4 regions of the Brevibacillus sp. AY1 genome follow, and region 1 is predicted to be linked to each of the others. Evidence: riboswitches for the same ligand, from Rfam matches in the RefSeq annotation. Region 1 holds a riboswitch; each other region holds the start of a gene.

Region 1 (4,520 bases):
AGGAGCCAGCTTCTGATTGAACAAACCGTACGAAACATCCTCCGATACTGTGCTTGCAATCAGCTGATGCTCCGGGTCCTGAAATACCAAGCCCACTTTTTTCGTCATCTCCTGCAAAAAAGAGCGCTTGTAGACAAAAGGCTGTCCTCTCCAAAAAACTTGTCCTTGCTGGGGTTGAAAAATACCATTTCCGTGCAGAAACAAGGTAGATTTTCCGCAGCCGTTGCGTCCAAGCAAGACGCACTTCTTCCCTTCCGGAATCCCCAGAGATACGCCGCGCAAAACAGGCGCTTTTCCTCCTGGATAGGTGTACTGCACATCTTTAAATTCCAGCAAATTCGTCGTCACAAGCGCAATCCCCCTATCCACAGCTCCAGCAGTATCAGTACAAGACAGCCTAGGTACGACTCCCATTCATAGCGACGAGAACGGCTATGCGTCACGATGCCTTGCACCTGAAAGTGTTCGGTCATTCCTCTCGCGGCCATCCCCTGATACAGCCGCTCATAGTGGCGCATGGAACGCGCAAAAAGCTGTGCTGCCAATTGGCCCACGTCTTTCAAGCTAGCCCGAAAACCCTGATGACCGCCTCGCGAGCGCTGAGCCACCCATAGCTGCATCGAGAGACTCAGCAGAACAAAGATGAAGCGGTACATGACCATCAACAAATCAATCACCAATGCTGGCACTCTCGCCTTGCGCAGCACCTGCAGGATTTCGGAAAATGGTACGGTAAACAGAATAAACGAAAAGACCGCAAGACTCGACATTGTCCGGCAAAAGAGATCCAGTACCCGCTGCAGCGAAGACACAGAGACGGTAAAGAGATAACCTCCTGCCTGCCACCATAAGACGAATCCACTAGCGTCGAAGGGATCCGGTGCACGACTGACATCAATAAGCAGAGCGGGAAGTCCAGCTGCAAAAAAGCTAAATGGCAACAGCAAAAACAGGAGATAATGACGCATGGGGATGCGGGCGTAACCTACCACCCACAACCCCATCCAGAAAAAGACCAACACCTGCACGAGCCTATGTCCAGCTATGACGAGAACTAGAAGAATGATACCTAACAACAGCTTGTGCTCCGGCGATAGATGGCGCAGCCGATTTTGATAGGCTAATGTATCGAGCTGCTGCCATTTCATCTTTTCTGTCTATCCAACCGACCTTTGTACAAGCCCACAGCATAACCGATCACGCCTGCTCCGACAGCAGCCTGAACGGCAAACAGCAAGCTCTCCGTCTCCCCGCCCGGCGGCTCCAAAAGCGGCTGGAACCACGGCTCATAGGCAGGAGCGATTTCTGTGATCGCTTCCTCTGCGGCTCCATCTGCTCCTCCAAACTCTGAATCCTGCACCAGCAGCAGCGGTACCACCGCCAATACGACAACTCCCAAGAGCAGCAGCCAATTCATGCCTTTTTTCACAGAGATTCCTCCCGTTTCAGCAGACGTAATTGTACCAATTCCTTGGCATTGTAGGCCTGCAGCCAGTTCCAGACGAGAACCGTCAGCAGCCCTTCACTGATCGCCAAAGGAATTTGCGTCACAGCGAAAATGCCAGCAAATTTGGCCAGCGAAGCAAGCACGCCGCCTGTTTCGGCCGGAAATGCAAGAGCCAGCTGCAAGGACGTTACGAGATAGGTAGACAAATTCGCCAAGGATGCGGCGGCAAAGATCGCGACCCGCTGCCCTCCGCTGGCACCTGTAATCAAACGGTACACGCCATAAGCGACCAAAGGCCCCACTACTGCCATCGAAACGGCATTGGCTCCTAGTGTTGTCAGGCCACCATGCGCCAGGAGCAATGCCTGGAAGAACAATACCAGGCTCCCCAGCACAGACATCGCCAACGGACCGAACAGGACAGCACCCAGCCCTGTTCCTGTGGGGTGCGAGCTGCTGCCCGTGACAGAGGGAATCTTCAGCGCAGACAAAACAAAAGCGAACGCGCCGGCTACTCCCAAAAGCAGTTTCATCTGAGGATGGTCCTTGACGATCTTGTTGATTGAACGCAAACCAAGAATAAAAAATGGCAAGAAGACAACCCACCAAAATATCGCCCAGGGGATGGGCAAAAATCCTTCCATGATATGCATGGCATGCGTAGTCTGCGGTTCATTCATCAGAAAGTACAAGACAAAACCAGCGACCAGCAAAGCGCTAGACATGATTCTTGAGCGTTTCCCGTTCATTCACGCATTCCTCCTCCACCGTATTCCTTTTCCAAAAACCAAAAAATCCCATCCGATTGACGGATGGGTTGTGTGCAAAAAAACAATCGACCTTTTGACATGTCGAATTGTCCCTTACTCACCTCTCCTTTCCGCGAAGGTATCTGGGTGGGGCAGCTAGGTAGGTCTCCTGGCTTCCAGATCATAGCGCTCTTTCTCCTTCCCCATCACGTGGATGAGTGGAATACGTTCAAAGAGAGCTCCCTGGTTACAGTGGCGGGACCGCTCGGGACTTTCACCCGATTCCCTGTTACCCTTTATGCGTTTGCACATAAAGGCACCTAATGCCAACCGTATCAAGTTGTTGGACGCATTCGTACTCGTCCATCTTCATTATACGCCTACCCTCTTCAAAAGATAAAGAAGGGAAACAAAACCGATGATCGCATTCATCATCGGTTTGCGGCACCATTATTTTCGAGCGTCTACACCTACTGCTTCACGAATGTGGCTAAATCCGTCCTTTGCCATCAGTTCCAGCAGCTTTTTGTTGATCTGCTTGGCGATCCCGGGACCTTGGTAGATCATTCCGGTATAGACCTGAACAAGGCTTGCACCAGCACGTATTTTTTGGTATGCGTCCTCGCCTGTAAAGATTCCACCAACCCCAACTACAGGGACCTTGTCTCCTACTTCCTGATAGATTTCCCGCACCCATTCCGTCGATCGTTCGGTCAATGGCTTGCCGCTCAATCCACCCATTTCTTCTGCGCGAGGGTGATTCTGGACGGCTTCTCTGGAGAGGGTGGTGTTGGTTGCAATAATGCCAGAAATTCCTTCCTCGACAGCCGCATGGATGACATCATGCATCTGCTCGTCCGACATGTCAGGCGCGACCTTCAAGAGAATCGGCTTTTGCTTTGCCCCGCGCATTTCCAGCTCAGCAGCCTTTTCCCGAACAGCGCGAATGAGTACCCGCAAGCTCTGGGTTTCCTGCAGATCACGCAGATTAGGTGTATTGGGCGAACTGATATTGATCACAACATAATGTCCGTAGGAATACAGCATGTCCAGGCATTTGCTGTAATCACTGGCTGCCTCTTCGTTCGGCGTTGTTTTATTCTTGCCTATGTTGATTCCGATAGGAGCATCCGAATAGGCATAATCGATCAGGTTCTTGCCAGCCAGGTAGGCTCCGTAGTTGTTAAAGCCCATGCGATTGATCACGGCTTGATGTTCGGACAAACGAAATAGTCTCGGCTTTGGATTGCCCGGCTGTCCTTGCGGCGTCACCGTTCCAATCTCGACAAAGCCAAAGCCCATCGCTGCCAAAGCATGGTATACTTCTGCATTTTTATCAAAACCAGCAGCCAATCCGACTGGATTAGGAAAGGTCAATCCCCACAGTTGTGTTTCCAAACGCTCGTTTTTTATTCCGTACATCATTTTCAACAGACGCTTGCCCACTGCGGATTCTTCCGCCAGCTTCAATGCGTGAATCGTCTTTTCATGAATCTCTTCCGGGTCCTGCTGGAAGAGATATTTTCGCACTAGTTGATACATCGTAGGCTGCACTCCTTACTCCGTTTCTCCTTCACAGTAGGATACCACACTTTCGAAAGGAGAGTAACCTTTATCCGTGATACATATTTCCAATTCAACAGGCAAATCCTAACACCACTACCAGTATTGCTGGGTGACAAAAGCGCATGAAAGTAGATGGAAAAATTGGCGTCGGCCAAACCATTATGATGATCATGCTAACCGTGGGCATCACCAATCACGTTACTGTCATTCCCTTGCTGTTAAGCAAAGCTGGGCGAGATGCGTGGCTGAGTATCCTGATTGCAGCTATTCCCTTTGTGGGGTGGGTGTGCATTCTTTATTTCATCAATAAGCAGCTCCAACAAGAATCCTTGTATACCTGGATCAGGCGTTCGACCAACAAGTTTGTCGGGAATCTGCTGATCATTCCCATTCTCTTTTGCCTGTACATGATGGCACTCGTTCATTTGATCGACACGCAAACCTGGACGAATGTGAACTATCTGCAGCGCACGCCCGAGTGGGTCGTTGCCCTCGTGCTGGTGATATTTTGTGTCATTGCGGCGAACGGTGGGATTGCCCCTTTGGGTGTTACCTCAGGCATTTTATTGCCATTTGTCTCCCTGCTGGGATTTTATGTAGCGCTTGGCAATGTTCCCAAAAGGACTACAGTCTGTTACTGCCGATCATGCAAAACGGTTTCCAGCCGATATTGGAGGCGATGGTCTTTGCCGGGGGTGGCTTTACCGAGTTGGCCATCCTTCTGCTTTTGCAGCATCATATCCGCAAACCGCTGCGGA
Region 2 (4,520 bases), on a different contig from region 1:
GGGCATCTGCTCTGCCAGCAGCTCCGCCGTTTGCAGACAACGCTGCAAATCACTGGTATAGAGGTTCACGGGTTGCCGGATCACGGACTTGAGCTGCTCTGCCAATCCTTTTACCTGTCTGATTCCATGCTCATGCAGCGAGACATCGGTATGGCCCAGATATCTGCCCTGTCTATTCATAGACGTCTCCCCATGACGTACCCATAGCCATCTCATCCTTGCCCACTCCTGACGCTTTATCCGATACTTATCAGCAAGGCAATCAGCATCGCAGCCTCGCTACTCTCGATGACGGCTCCGTAGCAATCGCCGTTCAATCCCCCCAGCTTTCGTGCCACACTTCGGGCAAACCCGATTGCAAACAACAGGGACAATAAAACCGCTCCCGCTGCCTGCAAACCGCCAAGCCACCAGCAGGCACCAGCCAAAACGGCGTACGCAATCACGATGTGAACGCCCGAAAGCCCCTCGCTGATCCCTTTTCCAATCCCCTGATCTGCCGAGAGATACGGCCAGTAGCGAATCGCCAGCAGGACGTGCGTACGGGCGATCGCCGGGACGAAGACAAGCATCATGCCCCATGCTGGCTCGGTCCATTCGGACAGTGCGGCGGTTTTCAACAACAGCAGCAACAGTGCCGCCAAAACCCCCATCGCTCCGACGCGACTGTCTTTCATAATCTCCAGCATTTTTTCTTTTGTGCGACTGCTTCCAAGACCATCCGCCAAGTCCATCCAGCCGTCGAGATGAAGTCCCCCTGTGATGTACACCCAGACGATCAGGGTCCATACAGCTGCAAGCAACGGGCTAAACAGCCAAAGCCCTGCTTGATGCACACCCCACAGGATCAGACCAATCACCAGACCCACAGCTGGATACCACGCAACACTTTTTTTCCACGCTTCCTCAGAAGGCCGCAGCCAGGGAACAGGAATCCGGGTGAAAAAGGCGATGGCATGCCAAAATGCATGTAGATTCATCCTTTGATCCTCCAGGGAATTCCCGAAAAGACTGCATACACGGTATCCGCGCGGCGTGCCGTCATCTGATTAACATCCCCGAGCACGTCTGCAAACCAGCGACCCAGCTTATTCATCGCCACCCCGCCCAAGCCTACCTCGCTCGTCACGGCGATCACGGTCTGCGGTGCCGCAGCAAGCCCGTCCAGCCATGCTTTTGCCTCCTGGTAGATCTCTTGCGTAATGGCGTCATTTCGCCATTTCTCTTCGGGAACAGCCATTAGCCAATTGCTGACCCAGGTTGACAGGCAGTCGAGGAGCACGACCTCATATTCCTTCGCTGCCTGGATCGAGTGAGACAGGTACTGCGGGATTTCCACACAGCCCCACTCTGCCGGACGGCGAGCTTGATGCAGCTCAATTCGGTTTCGCATTTCCTCGTCCTTCGCTTCGCCTGTCGCGACATACAGGACCCTCTTGCCCGTCTCAGACGCCAGTTCTTCGGCAAAGCCGCTTTTGCCAGAACGTACTCCTCCAGTGACCAGGATCAGGCTCATCGGTACGTTCCCCTTTCCAGACAAGCTTCGCGTAGCGCACCCAGCAAGCGTTCGTTTTCTTCCCGTTTGCGCACGGCAATGCGGAAATCTCGCGCAGTCAACCCTGGGTACATGGCACAGCTTCGAATCAGGACGCCTTTTTTGCCGAGTACTTCCTGCAGCTCTTGCGCCGTCCACTCCTCAGAGGTGCGGACTAGCAGAAAATTCGCTTTGCCCGGCCAAACCTTCCAGTCCCATTCCTGCTGAAGAGCCGTGCTGAGGTAAGCGCGTTCCTGAGCAATCAGCTCTCGCGTCTGTCGCTCGTATTCCCATTCCTCCAGGCAAAGCTCTCCTGCCACGAGCGCCAAAGCATTGACACTCCAGCTGACCTGCTTTCCTTTCATCCGAGCGATTACCTCGGGGTGAGCGATGGCGTAGCCCAGCCTCAATCCCGGAATCGCATACATTTTGGTCATCGAGCGCATCACGATCACGCGTGGATATTTCTTCAGCTGGTCGACCAGTGTAAATGGCTTTTCTTCCTCTACAAAATCGAGAAACGCTTCGTCTACGATCAGCCAGGTATCCGTCTTTGCGGTCCATTCCGCCATTCGCTGCAGCTCTTCGGCTGTGTACAAGATGCCAGTAGGATTGTTGGGCGAGCCGATAAACACGAGATCTGCTTGCTGGAAAAGCCTGTACAGCTGTGTCTCTTCTGCTTTGTAGCCATGCTCCTCCCGGCCGTAGCAGCTGATCACCCGAGCGCCGAACTGCTCCGAAAGTTGCGCGTATTCGGAAAAGCATGGGTAGACAACACCCACTTTCTGCGGGCGCAAAGCCAAGAGCGCCAAGGCCATCGCTTCGGCAGCTCCGTTTGCAGGCAACAGCCAGTCTTCATGCAAATTCAATCGTTTGCCCAAAGCATGCCGGAAGGAACGGTGAGCTGGATCAGGGTACCGCGTCACTTCCTGCAGCTGGGTTTGCAGCGCTGAAATGACAGACTGCGGCAGCCCTAACGGATTGATGTTGGCGCTGTAATCGAGAAAGCCGTTTGCCGGAAGTCCGTATCGCTTGGCAGCCGACACCCAGTCACCGCCGTGGCCGTATTTTTCCAGAACCTCCATCAGAACTCTACCCCCAGAACGGCAGGGATGCCCTCGTCATAGTAGTGCTTGATCGGCTTCATCTCCGTCACCAGATCGGCCAGTTCGATGATCTCCTGCTTTGCGCTTCTTCCAGTAATGGCTACATGCATTTTTGCCGGACGATTTTTTAACGTCTCCAAAACATCTGCTAAAGGCAGCACGTCATCGATCGGAAACTTGTCGATGGCAAGCGCGTTGTTGATTTCGTCGAGAATGATCAAATCGTAGGTATCGTCGAGCAGTTTTTCCTTGGCGAAGCGCCACGTTTCAGCCAATGCTGCGCGATGCTCCTCAGGCGTCTTGGTCCACGTAAATCCGATCCCCTTTTGCAAAATCTCGATTCCCATACGGTCAAACATGATCTTTTCCCCGTAGGTTCTATCTGGAGACTTGATGAACTGAATCATCAGCACCTTTTTGCCCCTGCCTGTAGCACGTACAGCAAGGCCAAGTGCTGCCGTCGTTTTCCCTTTTCCATCTCCTGTATAGACCAAAAGCAATCCCCGTTTGTTAGGCTGCTGGTTCACATGAATCCCTCCTGAATTAAAAAACGCTTCGTTCTCCCTAGATACCAAAAGGAAAACAAAGCGCGGATAGCTGAAAGCCACAATCCTCACCTTTTCCTTTGACCCGAAGGAAATCAGTGCAACACGAAAACAGGCAGGTCTCCTGGCTCAAGAATCATCACCTTTCTTCTCCTTCCCACCTGGATAGGCAGTGGATGGCATGTGCCGCGAAGAAAAGCTCCTCTCATACAGTGGCGGGACCGCGTTGGCTTTTCACCAAACTTCCCTTTTAACCCTGCTCATTCGCATGGACACGAATGAACAAGGACCTGTTTGTCTATCTTATTCACTTTTTGTCTGACAAGTACTTGTTCTAATCATAGCAAATGCTGGTCGGGATTCAAGTAAAAGCTGAGGGGAAGTGCTTTGTATGGAATCTCGATGCTAGTTTTAATCACATCTAGGTTCGGATAAATACTTCAAGAGCAATTCCTTGCATCCTCAAAGTTTTTGTACTCCGATATTTTTTGAATCTTGTCCTTCTGCACATGGGTGGTTCGCGTTTTTCATCCATTGAAAACATTGGAAGGTACCTCACCGCCTGAGTAATAGCGAATTGGCTTCCCCGTTTTCTCAGCATACTCAATCTCTTTTCGCGTACTCTCGCCTATGTAGCCATCAACATCAATGACAAAAATCTCATCGGAAAGATCAATCTTTCTGAAATGAAGGTTGCCCAATAATTCGGCTTGTTCCTTCGTGATCTGGATCCCCTCGCTATGCTCAAAAAAAGCAACGCTAATGACAATATTCCCTTGAAGGGTCAGATAGGCGTTCGTCTGTTCAAATTGTTTCTTGAACTTTGTAGAACCGCATAATGTGATGATGCGCATATTCCATTCTCCTCAGTATCACTTTGTGAATGATTGCCATTAATCTCGATTTTATCCCCAAAGAAATCCTAACCATTTGGCCAACATCTGACATTTTTATTACCATAATCCCCAAATAACCAAAACTACTCGCACCTTCCCCCCTCTTGGCGTAGCTTAAAGCTATTGCATTAAACAAAGACAGCATCATGATTACAAATGCTGCTGATCGCGTTTTGTTATGACTCTTAAAAATTCCTATCAGGATAAATACAAGACAGATAAATACAAATAAAAAGTCCATGAAAAACCCCCCTCTCTTCTATAAAAGTCTCTATTGTCTCTCATACCCACCCGTCAATTTTTCCGTGCATCAAATAAATACTCTACGAGATTTTCACAGCCAGACGACATTGCATCCGCTTCCCCTTTTGCACAAGAAGTGATGACGTAGCCTTCTATCGGAAGATCATGGTTTGCAACCTCTTGCCATTCATTTCCT
Region 3 (4,520 bases), on a different contig from region 1:
GTTCTTGGTCAGGAGCAATTGTCCAAAACCATGTTTCCGATCGGGCATATGCCCAAGCCGCAAGTACGTGAAATTGCCGAGAAGGCAGGGCTGGCAACAGCGAAGAAGAAAGACAGTACGGGTATTTGCTTTATCGGGGAACGAAATTTCCGCGAATTTCTGCAAAACTACCTTCCTGCCAAAAAAGGAAACATTGAAACGGTCGATGGGCTTGTGATCGGGCATCACGATGGTTTGATGTATTACACGCTAGGTCAACGCCAAGGATTGGGCATTGGCGGAGGACATGGCACGAGTGGAGAGCCTTGGTTTGTCGTGGACAAGGATTTGGAACGTAATGTTCTGATTGTTGGTGAAGGCTCCAACCATCCTAGACTGTATTCAACCAGTCTGATGGCCACCGAAGTAAATTGGGTGAGCCATTCAAAACCACAGGAATCATTCCGTTGTACAGCCAAATTCCGCTACCGTCAACCGGATCAGGGTGTCACCGTGAACCTGTTAGGTGACAACCAGGTCGAAGTGGTTTTTGACCAGCCTCAAAAAGCGGTAACGCCTGGACAGGCAGTGGTTTTCTATGATGGTGAAGTGTGTTTGGGTGGTGGAACAATCGACAAAGTAACCTTGATGGGAAAAGAGAAATAGGTTGTAGGGGGATCTTTTTCATGGAAGCAACGAAAAAATCAAAGGTGATTATTCTCTCCTTCTTGATAGGTGCGATTTGTATGGGAGTCATCGCCTACATCGGCATGTCGTATGGCGGTCGCGCACACATGACCAATATTGAAGCGAAGATCCTCGAGCGCGGAGGGGCCCTGGTAGCTGGAAGTGTAATGGCTGTGCCGAAAGATGAGAGTCCCTTTGAAAAAAGCGGCAAGGGAAACACCATCTTTCGAATCAAATACACGAAGGACGGAAATGAGCATCTCGCTTGGTATCGTTCCAAAAATCAGTCCTCCATCATTTCCGAACCAGAGGAATGGATTTTTCCTGAATAGATAGAGGAAATCAATAGGGAGAGTGAATGCAAGTCATGACCCAGTTAACCGGACTTCGTGATCTCGCAGAATTGATTGTTCGTATTGAACCGCGTGCGAAGGAAGCTTCTCTCTCGATCCTGGCGCACGAGAACAAAGAAGAAATAACCAGCCTGCTGGTCGATGGACTCGGTATGAAAGTCCCTGTTCAGCACAGTTCAGGGGAGTACGCCAATCATCTGGCTGTTTTGCGCGCTGGTTCCAACAAATATACGTTTGCACAGGATTGGCGTGAGGTATATGTCAGTGAGATCAACTATTGCGCCTGTCGAATTCCACCAGGTGCTCACGGCTTACTGGTCCATCATATCGATTATCCGGGCGTCATTTACGACGTGTCTCAAATTCTCGCCAATCATCACATCAATATTTCCAAGCTGAATGTATCACGCGAGCAAAAGGGAAAAAATGCGCTCCTCGTCTCGGTAACCGATGAAGAAATTACCGCTTCTGTGGTGCGGGAAATCGAGCAATTACCTCAAATCACTAAGGTGATTTCGTTGCAATAAGAGATGTGCCGTCCGTTTTTCGGGCGGCTTTTCTTTCGAGAGATCTATCGATTGGGTATTTAGTAAGTGGGAAAACAGCTTGACTACCACGATATATTGATGTAATGTAAGTCATAACAACTACATATTGATGCGTATAGGTGTCTAACCGTCTATCGATGGTAGACTTAATAGGGAAGCTCGGTGAGAATCCGGCGCGGTCCCGCCACTGTAAACAGAGAGTTACGCTTTGAAATGGCCACTGATCCATGGATTGGGAAGGTAAAGCGTTACGATGATCTGTAAGCCAGGAGACCTGCCTTAACGTAAACACTATGGAACCTACGGGAGATAGGGAAGTGTTGGAACGCTCGGTCACCCGTGAGGTATTGTGTCCTAGGGAATGGATATGCGTATTCGACTTTCTTCGTCAGTCGGATACGCTTTTTTTATGGCTAAACCAGTGTTTTCAGGAAGGAAGAGATCATTGATACTCGCATTTGATTCCAAAACGGGCAATGTACGCCGATTTGTCAACAAACTGAATCTGGATATGCCCACTGTGCAAATTCAAGAGGATCTGTTGCTGGAAGAACCGTTTATCCTGGTCACCTACACGACGGGATTCGGACAGGTGCCCGATAAAGTACAAACGTTTCTCAAGCAGAATCACTCATGGATGCGGGGAGTAGCAGCCAGCGGCAATCGGAACTGGGGGACGAGCTTCGCCAAAAGTGCGGACACGATCTCTTCTGCCTATCACGTACCATTGTTAGCGAAATTCGAACTGTCCGGAACGATGCATGATCTGGAACTATTTAAAAGCGGGGTGGCATCCATTGCGACACATTGAACTCAATAACCAGCTGATGCAGCGCGGTGAGGATGGTTTTTACCTGTTGGATAAGGACCAGGAGGCAGTGCAGTTATTCATGGAAGAGGTGCAAGCCAAAACCATGACATTCTCAAGCATCCTGGAGCGGATGAACTATCTAATCGAACATGACTACTATGAAAACGTCTATGAAACCTACACGAAGGAGCAAGTCGAAGAAGTCATTCGGCTCGCGCATGATTTCAAATTCCAATTCGCTTCTTATATGGCCATCTCCAAATTTTACAAGGATTATGCCTTGAAAACGGACGACAAGAAATCCTATCTGGAGCAGTACCCGGACCGCGTAGCGATTGTGGCCCTCTCCCTGGCTCAAGGAGATTTTGATCTGGCCAAACGGCTGACCGTGTCGATGATGGACCAGCGTTTGCAGCCAGCGACGCCTACCTTTTTAAATGCCGGCAAAAGCCGCCGTGGTGAGATGGTCTCCTGTTTTCTCTTGGAGATGGATGATTCGCTGAACTCGATCAATTACATATTGGGCACCTGCATGCAGCTTTCCAAAATCGGTGGCGGAGTAGCAGTCAATCTTTCCAAGCTGCGCGGACGCGGGGAACCGATCAAAGGAGTAGAGGGCGCAGCTAAAGGCATTATGCCTGTGCTAAAGCTGTTGGAGGATGCTTTTTCTTACGCAGACCAGATGGGGCAGCGCAAGGGCTCTGGAGCAGCGTATTACAACATATTTGGCTGGGATATCAACGAGTTTCTGGATTGCAAAAAAATTAACGCCGATGAAAAATCACGAATCAAGACGCTGGCAATCGGGCTGATCGTACCGAACATCTTTTACAAGCTGGCAGAGGAAAACAAACCATTGACCGTCTTTGCTCCGTACTCCGTCTACAAGGAATACGGACAACATCTGGACGATCTCGATCTGGATGAGATGTATGAAGAGCTGTTAGCCAACGAGCGCGTGCAAAAGCAAACCTTGATGAGCGCACGGGAGATGCTGACCAAGATTGCCATGATCCAGTTGGAGTCGGGCTATCCCTACATCATGAACAAGACCAATGCGAACAAGGATCACGCATTAAAAGACCTGGGCTCCGTGAAAATGTCCAACCTTTGTACGGAAATCTTTCAATTGCAGGAGACCTCGACCATTGCAAACTATGGAGAGACAGACATCATCCGACGGGACATCAGCTGCAATTTGGCCTCTCTGAACATTGGCAATGTCATGGAACGCAAGATGATCCGGGAGTCAGTGCACGAAGGGATCGAAGCGATCACATCCGTAAGCGACATGACCCGAGTGGAAAACGCTCCGGGTGTACAAAAAGCCAATCGGGAGCTTCATTCTGTCGGGCTGGGAGCCATGAATCTGAACGGTTTTTTGGCCAGAAACAAGATCGCATATGAAAGCGAAGAAGCCAAGGATTTTGTCCGCACCTTTTTTATGATGATGAACTATTATTCTCTGGAAAAGAGCATGGAGATTGCCAGGAAAAAGGGAACTACCTTCCTCGGATTTGAGCATTCTGAGTATGCAAAGGGTACGTATTTTGAAAAGTACCTCAATATCGACTACCATCCGCGTACAGAGAAAGGTAAGCAGCTCTTTGCCGATATGTACTTGCCGTCGACGGAAGATTGGGCAAAGCTCAAAACGAACGTGCAGACATATGGCTTGTACCATGCCTACCGACTCGCAATCGCACCTACGCAAAGCATCTCGTATATCCAAAACGCCACTTCCAGCGTGATGCCGATCGTGGAGCATATCGAGACGCGTACGTATGCTAATTCGACGACCTACTACCCGATGCCGTATCTTTCGCAGGAGAATTATTTCTATTACAAGTCGGCGTATATGATTGATCCATTCAAGGTCATTGACCTGATCGCGGAAATTCAGGAGCACGTGGATCAAGGCATTTCGACCATCCTGCACGTAAACAGTAACATTTCGACCAGAGAGCTGGCTCGCTACTATATCTACGCAGCGAAAAAAGGATTGAAATCACTCTATTACACGCGAACCAAGCACTTGACTGTAGAAGAGTGCATCAGCTGCGCGGTCTAAATCAAGCAAAAAAGAGGGAAGCCGGATGAAAGCTGTCAATTGGAACAGGCCCGATGACGATTTTACAATGA
Region 4 (4,520 bases), on a different contig from region 1:
GCTCCCATGCATGCCGGAGAATAGGGGAATACAGGCGTTTCGCACCGGCTCTGAGCCGACAATTGCTCAATTTTTTGACGTTAGGCTGACCGGGCACCGATTCGTTTACATCGTGAAAGAGATGTGGCCAATAATCTTTTCTCGACCCGCTGTGTGGTTGGTTGACGGTCCATGCCAGAATTCCTTCCAACCGAGCTGAATCCCTGAACAAGAGCGCGTACAATTTTTTGCCTAATGCAATGCGCTCAGATAGGGAAGCAAAATGTGAGACTTTATCCCCGTATAGCCGCAACGGACTTCCTCCTGATCCTTTCATCTGGCTAGGGAAAAGAATGTGACTTAGAGATAGCAGCTCCTGAAGGGTAAAGGGCAGCGTCTGTATGACTGTTTTCTGGTACTTCTGATCTCGCATGACCTGCTCTTCAAGATAGTGCTGTTCATTGATGATCAAGCTGATGGTCAAAAGCTGCGATCCCCTGTTTTCCAAAAGTGATTCCAGGCACCCTGCATGAACGAGGAGGCATGGAGCCGGGAGAGTAGATGAAAAAGATTGGTCTGTTGCTTGACGCTTTCCTCATACAGTAATAATTGGCTGAAAGCAGCCGTGGAAGGAATTCTCCGCGCAGATCGGTCATATTCCATCCGGCGTTTCGGGAGACCAGATGAGCTAGCAAAGCCCATTGAACCTCGGGGCGCTTTTGATAAAATGTTAGATAGGCACTGGTTCGACTGATATTGTCACCATTCCAGTCACGCGTTTGTTGTTGGATGCGCTCTATCGTTTCCTGATCTTTCTCTGAAAGGGATGCTGCTGCTTGCTTTGCGTGGCCTTTTGCCTTTACCTTCTTACATTCCTTAGCGAAGGAAAGGAGATGGGGAGCCAAGAACCACGGTAATTCCATGAGATCTCTCCTCCTTTCGTTGTACGATCGAAAAGTTTACCTGTGCCTTTTGGGTACTTAGGCTCCGCCAAAAGCTTGGAGCAGCCAAGTTTTCTACTAGCATATTTTTGCGGAGGTGAACCAGGTGAGCGATGTACAAACGGAAATTCGGCGTATTCAGACCTCTATGGTCGAATGGCAGAAGGCAGACGGATCCTGGCGATTTTGTCTAGAAACCTCTCCCATGACAGATTCGCACATGATCATCCTATTGCGAACCCTTTCTATTGATGATGAAGGATTGATTGAAAAACTGGTCAGCCATATCGTTTCCAAGCAGCAGGATGACGGTTCATGGAAACTGTACCCGGACGAACCACAAGGGAATTTGTCTGCTACGATTGATTCTTACTACGCCCTGTTGTTCTCTGGCCGGTATACGAAAAATGAGCCGAGAATGGCGCTAGCCCGTTCCTTTATCCGAGAAAGGGGAGGGCTTACCCAGGCGAACCTGCTGACCAAGATCACAACTGCATTGACAGGACAATACCAGTGGCCTGCGCATTTTATCGTTCCTGTAGAGCTGGCTTTACTTCCTCCGAGCTTGCCCGTCAGCTTCTATGATTTTGTCGGGTATGCCCGTGTTCATTTGGCGCCTATGATGATTTGTGCCGATCGAAAATACGTAAAAAAGCTCCCTGACACACCCGATCTGTCTGATTTGTACGCCGTTCACCCCATCGCTCCGGGCATCTATCCACATGGTATCCTCGAACGCTTCGCCAAAGATGGGCAAGTCTTGCTATCCTCGATCCACGACTATGTGCAGCGACTTCCTTTTCTGCCTGGCAAGCTTCACGAAGTAGGCCTTCGAAGACTGGAGCAGTTTATGCTTTCGCGTATTGAACCGGACGGAACGCTGTACAATTACTCCACATCCACCACCCTCATGATTTATGCGCTGCTTGCACGCGGCTACTCTTCTCGAGATCCTGTCATTCAGAAGGCTGTAGCTGGGCTCAAAGCCTCTGTATGCTCGCAAGCTGCTGGCGTACACCTGCAGCTTGCGACCTCCGCTGTCTGGGACACCGCTCTATCGTCCCATTCCTTGCAGCGCAGCGGACTCTCCTTTTCTCACCCCGCGATTTCACAGGCCAATCGTTATCTCCTGAGCAAACAGCAAACGACTTACGGAGACTGGAAAATTCGCAATCCCGGAGTGAAACCCGGTGGTTGGGGATTCTCCGATCACAACACGATGAATCCGGATATCGATGATACGACGGCTGCCTTGCGAGCCCTGCATAATCAGGCCAAGACTGATCAACTGGCAGCCGCCGCTTGGAACCGTGGTCTGGTTTGGCTTTTATCCATGCAAAACGACGACGGTGGCTGGCCTGCCTTTGAAAAAAATACGGATTCTGCGCTGGTGCGAAACCTGCCGATCGAAGGGGCAGATACCGTCAGTACAGATCCCTCCACGGCGGATGGATACAGAATCCCGACGAGCCTCGCCATTCCTCCTTCTTTTTTGCTGACAGGAATGCTATGATGATACGAGAATATGGTTGATTCATCACGTTCACTATGTATAAAACAACAGGTGCCTCGTCCGAAATGGACAGGTGAAAAGGGAAGCCGGTGAGAATCCGGCGCGGTCCCGCCACTGTAAATCGGGTAGGGTCCTCCGTGCCACTGTTTCTATGGAAACGGGAAGGGGAGGGCATCTGATACCCGTGAGCCAGGAGACCTGCCTGTTGTACGTTTACCTGCGTTCCTTCGCGGAGAGGATCGGCTGGATTGGGAAGTATAGGATATCGTTGTGTGTCCGCGCCTCCTGAGCATAAAGCCGACCCTTTGTTTCCTTCGTGGATTCAAAGGGTTTTTCGTTAGTAGGTGTCGATTTCATAGGAATCGTGATGATGGAATGGAAGAAGAGAGGAAGAAGCACGGATGAAACGTTTTTGGAAATGGGGACTCCCTGTCCTGTTGACGATTGGATTATGGGGATGTTCGGAGCAGGCAGCCCCTCAAGCTCAGCCTGCACCTGAAGCAAAGCAGGAAACACCACATCAAAATACAGATGAATCGGTTTCCAAGCAGACCGTGTATCCACTTACCGTCAAGGATGCGACCGGAAAAGAGATCACGTTTGAAAAAGCACCTGAGCGCATTATTTCCACGTCTCCTGCAGAGACGGAAATCTTGTTTGCCCTGGGTCTTGGAGAACACATCGTGGGTGTGTCCGATTTTGATGACTACCCTGCCGAAGCAACAAAGAAGCCAAAAGTGGGTGGAGTTGTCAAGCCCAACGAAGAAGCGATTCTGTCCCAGAGTCCAGACTTGGTCATCGGCGGCATTTCGATGGATAAGCCGATCGCAGAAAAGCTCCAATCTTTAGGTTTGCCAATTTACATCACACGCCCCAATAGCGTGGCTGAAATCATGGACAATATTTTGCTCATGGGCAAGATCACCAACAAGCAAGAACAGGCAGAAGCGATTGTCAGCCAGATGAAGCTGGATATCGAACGGGTAACAGAGGCGGTTCAAGATCTAGGGCCCGAGGAAATGAAAAAGGTATACCTCGAATTTGCTCCCGGCTGGACGGTGGGCAAGGGAGAGTTTATGGATGAACTGATTACACTGGCCAAGGCAATCAATATCGCTTCCGATACTACAGGCTGGAATCAGATCAGTGAGGAAAAAATCGTCCAAGATGATCCGGACGTGATTTTGTATGCAAAAGGGCTCGTCGATCAAAATACCGGCAAAAATCTGGAGGAAATCATCGTCACACGAAGTGGATGGGAAAAAATCAAGGCGATCCAAGAAAAACAGGTTTTTGGCATGGACGAAAATGTCATGTCCCGTCCCGGGCCACGGATCACGCAAGGGTTGATTGAAGTGGCGAAGGCCATCTATCCCGATCGGGTGAAGTAGGATGAAGAGACGACTGGCTGCATGGGGAGGTGTAGGGATTGCTACTCTGCTCCTCTCTATCGTCGTGAGTATCTCGATGGGGGCTGCCAGCCTGCCGCTGTCGCAGGTGTGGCTGATCCTTCTGCATCAGCTTCCTGGCATGGCAGAGCACATCCCGGTCACCTGGCCAGAGTCTGCTGAACAAATCGTGATGAAGGTGCGCTTTCCACGTGTGGTCTTGGCCATTCTGGTGGGAGCGTCCCTTTCTCTGGCAGGTGCGGGCTTTCAAGGCGTATTGCGCAATCCACTGGCAGATCCATACACGATGGGGGTAGCATCGGGTGCTGCTGTCGGGGCTTCCTTTCTCTTGCTTTTTGGCTTGCAAATTGCCTTTCTCGGACAATGGAGCACACCCGTAGTCGCGTTTCTGACTGGGCTTTTCAGTCTATGGATTGTCATGCGTCTCGCGAATACACAGGGCAAGATCCAGACCGAGACCTTGCTGCTGTCTGGCGTCGTGGTGCAAGCCTTTTTGGGCTCACTGGTATCCTTCATGGTCTCTCTGTCAGACAAGATGGTCAATGAGATCATCTTTTGGCTGTTGGGCAGCCTTTCTTTTCGGGGCTGGGCGTTTTCGTACGTCCTGCTGCCTTATTTGATCATCGGATTGGTTGTGCTGATCAGCTACGCGCGCTCACTCAATCTTTTTGCATTGGG

What was found. A riboswitch is a leader RNA that binds a small molecule or an ion and turns the genes downstream of it on or off. The one in region 1 is predicted to bind cobalamin.
Region 2: linked by a shared signal. The riboswitch ahead of cobO (cob(I)yrinic acid a,c-diamide adenosyltransferase) and the one ahead of JZI27_RS04325 (energy-coupling factor ABC transporter permease) in region 1 are both predicted to bind cobalamin.
Region 3: linked by a shared signal. The riboswitch ahead of nrdI (class Ib ribonucleoside-diphosphate reductase assembly flavoprotein NrdI) and the one ahead of JZI27_RS04325 (energy-coupling factor ABC transporter permease) in region 1 are both predicted to bind cobalamin.
Region 4: linked by a shared signal. The riboswitch ahead of JZI27_RS07105 (ABC transporter substrate-binding protein) and the one ahead of JZI27_RS04325 (energy-coupling factor ABC transporter permease) in region 1 are both predicted to bind cobalamin.

The regions. Positions count from the first base shown of each region.
Region 1 covers NZ_JAFLPN010000002.1:182,769-187,288, reverse strand. Annotated here, with positions in the region: gene JZI27_RS04340 (energy-coupling factor ABC transporter ATP-binding protein) at 1-348, opposite strand, end outside; gene cbiQ (cobalt ECF transporter T component CbiQ) at 345-1,148, opposite strand; gene JZI27_RS04330 (energy-coupling factor ABC transporter substrate-binding protein) at 1,145-1,429, opposite strand; gene JZI27_RS04325 (energy-coupling factor ABC transporter permease) at 1,426-2,196, opposite strand; cobalamin riboswitch at 2,339-2,535, opposite strand; gene JZI27_RS04320 (quinone-dependent dihydroorotate dehydrogenase) at 2,647-3,738, opposite strand; partial or broken gene JZI27_RS04315 (GerAB/ArcD/ProY family transporter) at 3,885-4,520, shown strand, end outside.
Region 2 covers NZ_JAFLPN010000027.1:107-4,626, reverse strand. Annotated here, with positions in the region: gene JZI27_RS18340 (histidine phosphatase family protein) at 1-216, opposite strand, end outside; gene cobS (adenosylcobinamide-GDP ribazoletransferase) at 237-980, opposite strand; gene cobU (bifunctional adenosylcobinamide kinase/adenosylcobinamide-phosphate guanylyltransferase) at 977-1,516, opposite strand; gene cobD (threonine-phosphate decarboxylase CobD) at 1,513-2,619, opposite strand; gene cobO (cob(I)yrinic acid a,c-diamide adenosyltransferase) at 2,619-3,167, opposite strand; cobalamin riboswitch at 3,283-3,494, opposite strand; gene JZI27_RS18315 (DUF4406 domain-containing protein) at 3,713-4,039, opposite strand; partial or broken gene JZI27_RS18310 (hypothetical protein) at 4,376-4,520, opposite strand, start outside.
Region 3 covers NZ_JAFLPN010000019.1:47,050-51,569, reverse strand. Annotated here, with positions in the region: gene mnmA (tRNA 2-thiouridine(34) synthase MnmA) at 1-645, shown strand, start outside; gene JZI27_RS15545 (hypothetical protein) at 666-998, shown strand; gene JZI27_RS15540 (ACT domain-containing protein) at 1,034-1,546, shown strand; cobalamin riboswitch at 1,668-1,863, shown strand; gene nrdI (class Ib ribonucleoside-diphosphate reductase assembly flavoprotein NrdI) at 2,013-2,378, shown strand; gene nrdE (class 1b ribonucleoside-diphosphate reductase subunit alpha) at 2,365-4,449, shown strand; gene nrdF (class 1b ribonucleoside-diphosphate reductase subunit beta) at 4,475-4,520, shown strand, end outside.
Region 4 covers NZ_JAFLPN010000005.1:60,974-65,493, reverse strand. Annotated here, with positions in the region: partial or broken gene JZI27_RS07115 (DUF2515 family protein) at 1-902, opposite strand, end outside; gene JZI27_RS07110 (prenyltransferase/squalene oxidase repeat-containing protein) at 1,027-2,433, shown strand; cobalamin riboswitch at 2,466-2,653, shown strand; gene JZI27_RS07105 (ABC transporter substrate-binding protein) at 2,835-3,824, shown strand; gene JZI27_RS07100 (FecCD family ABC transporter permease) at 3,826-4,520, shown strand, end outside.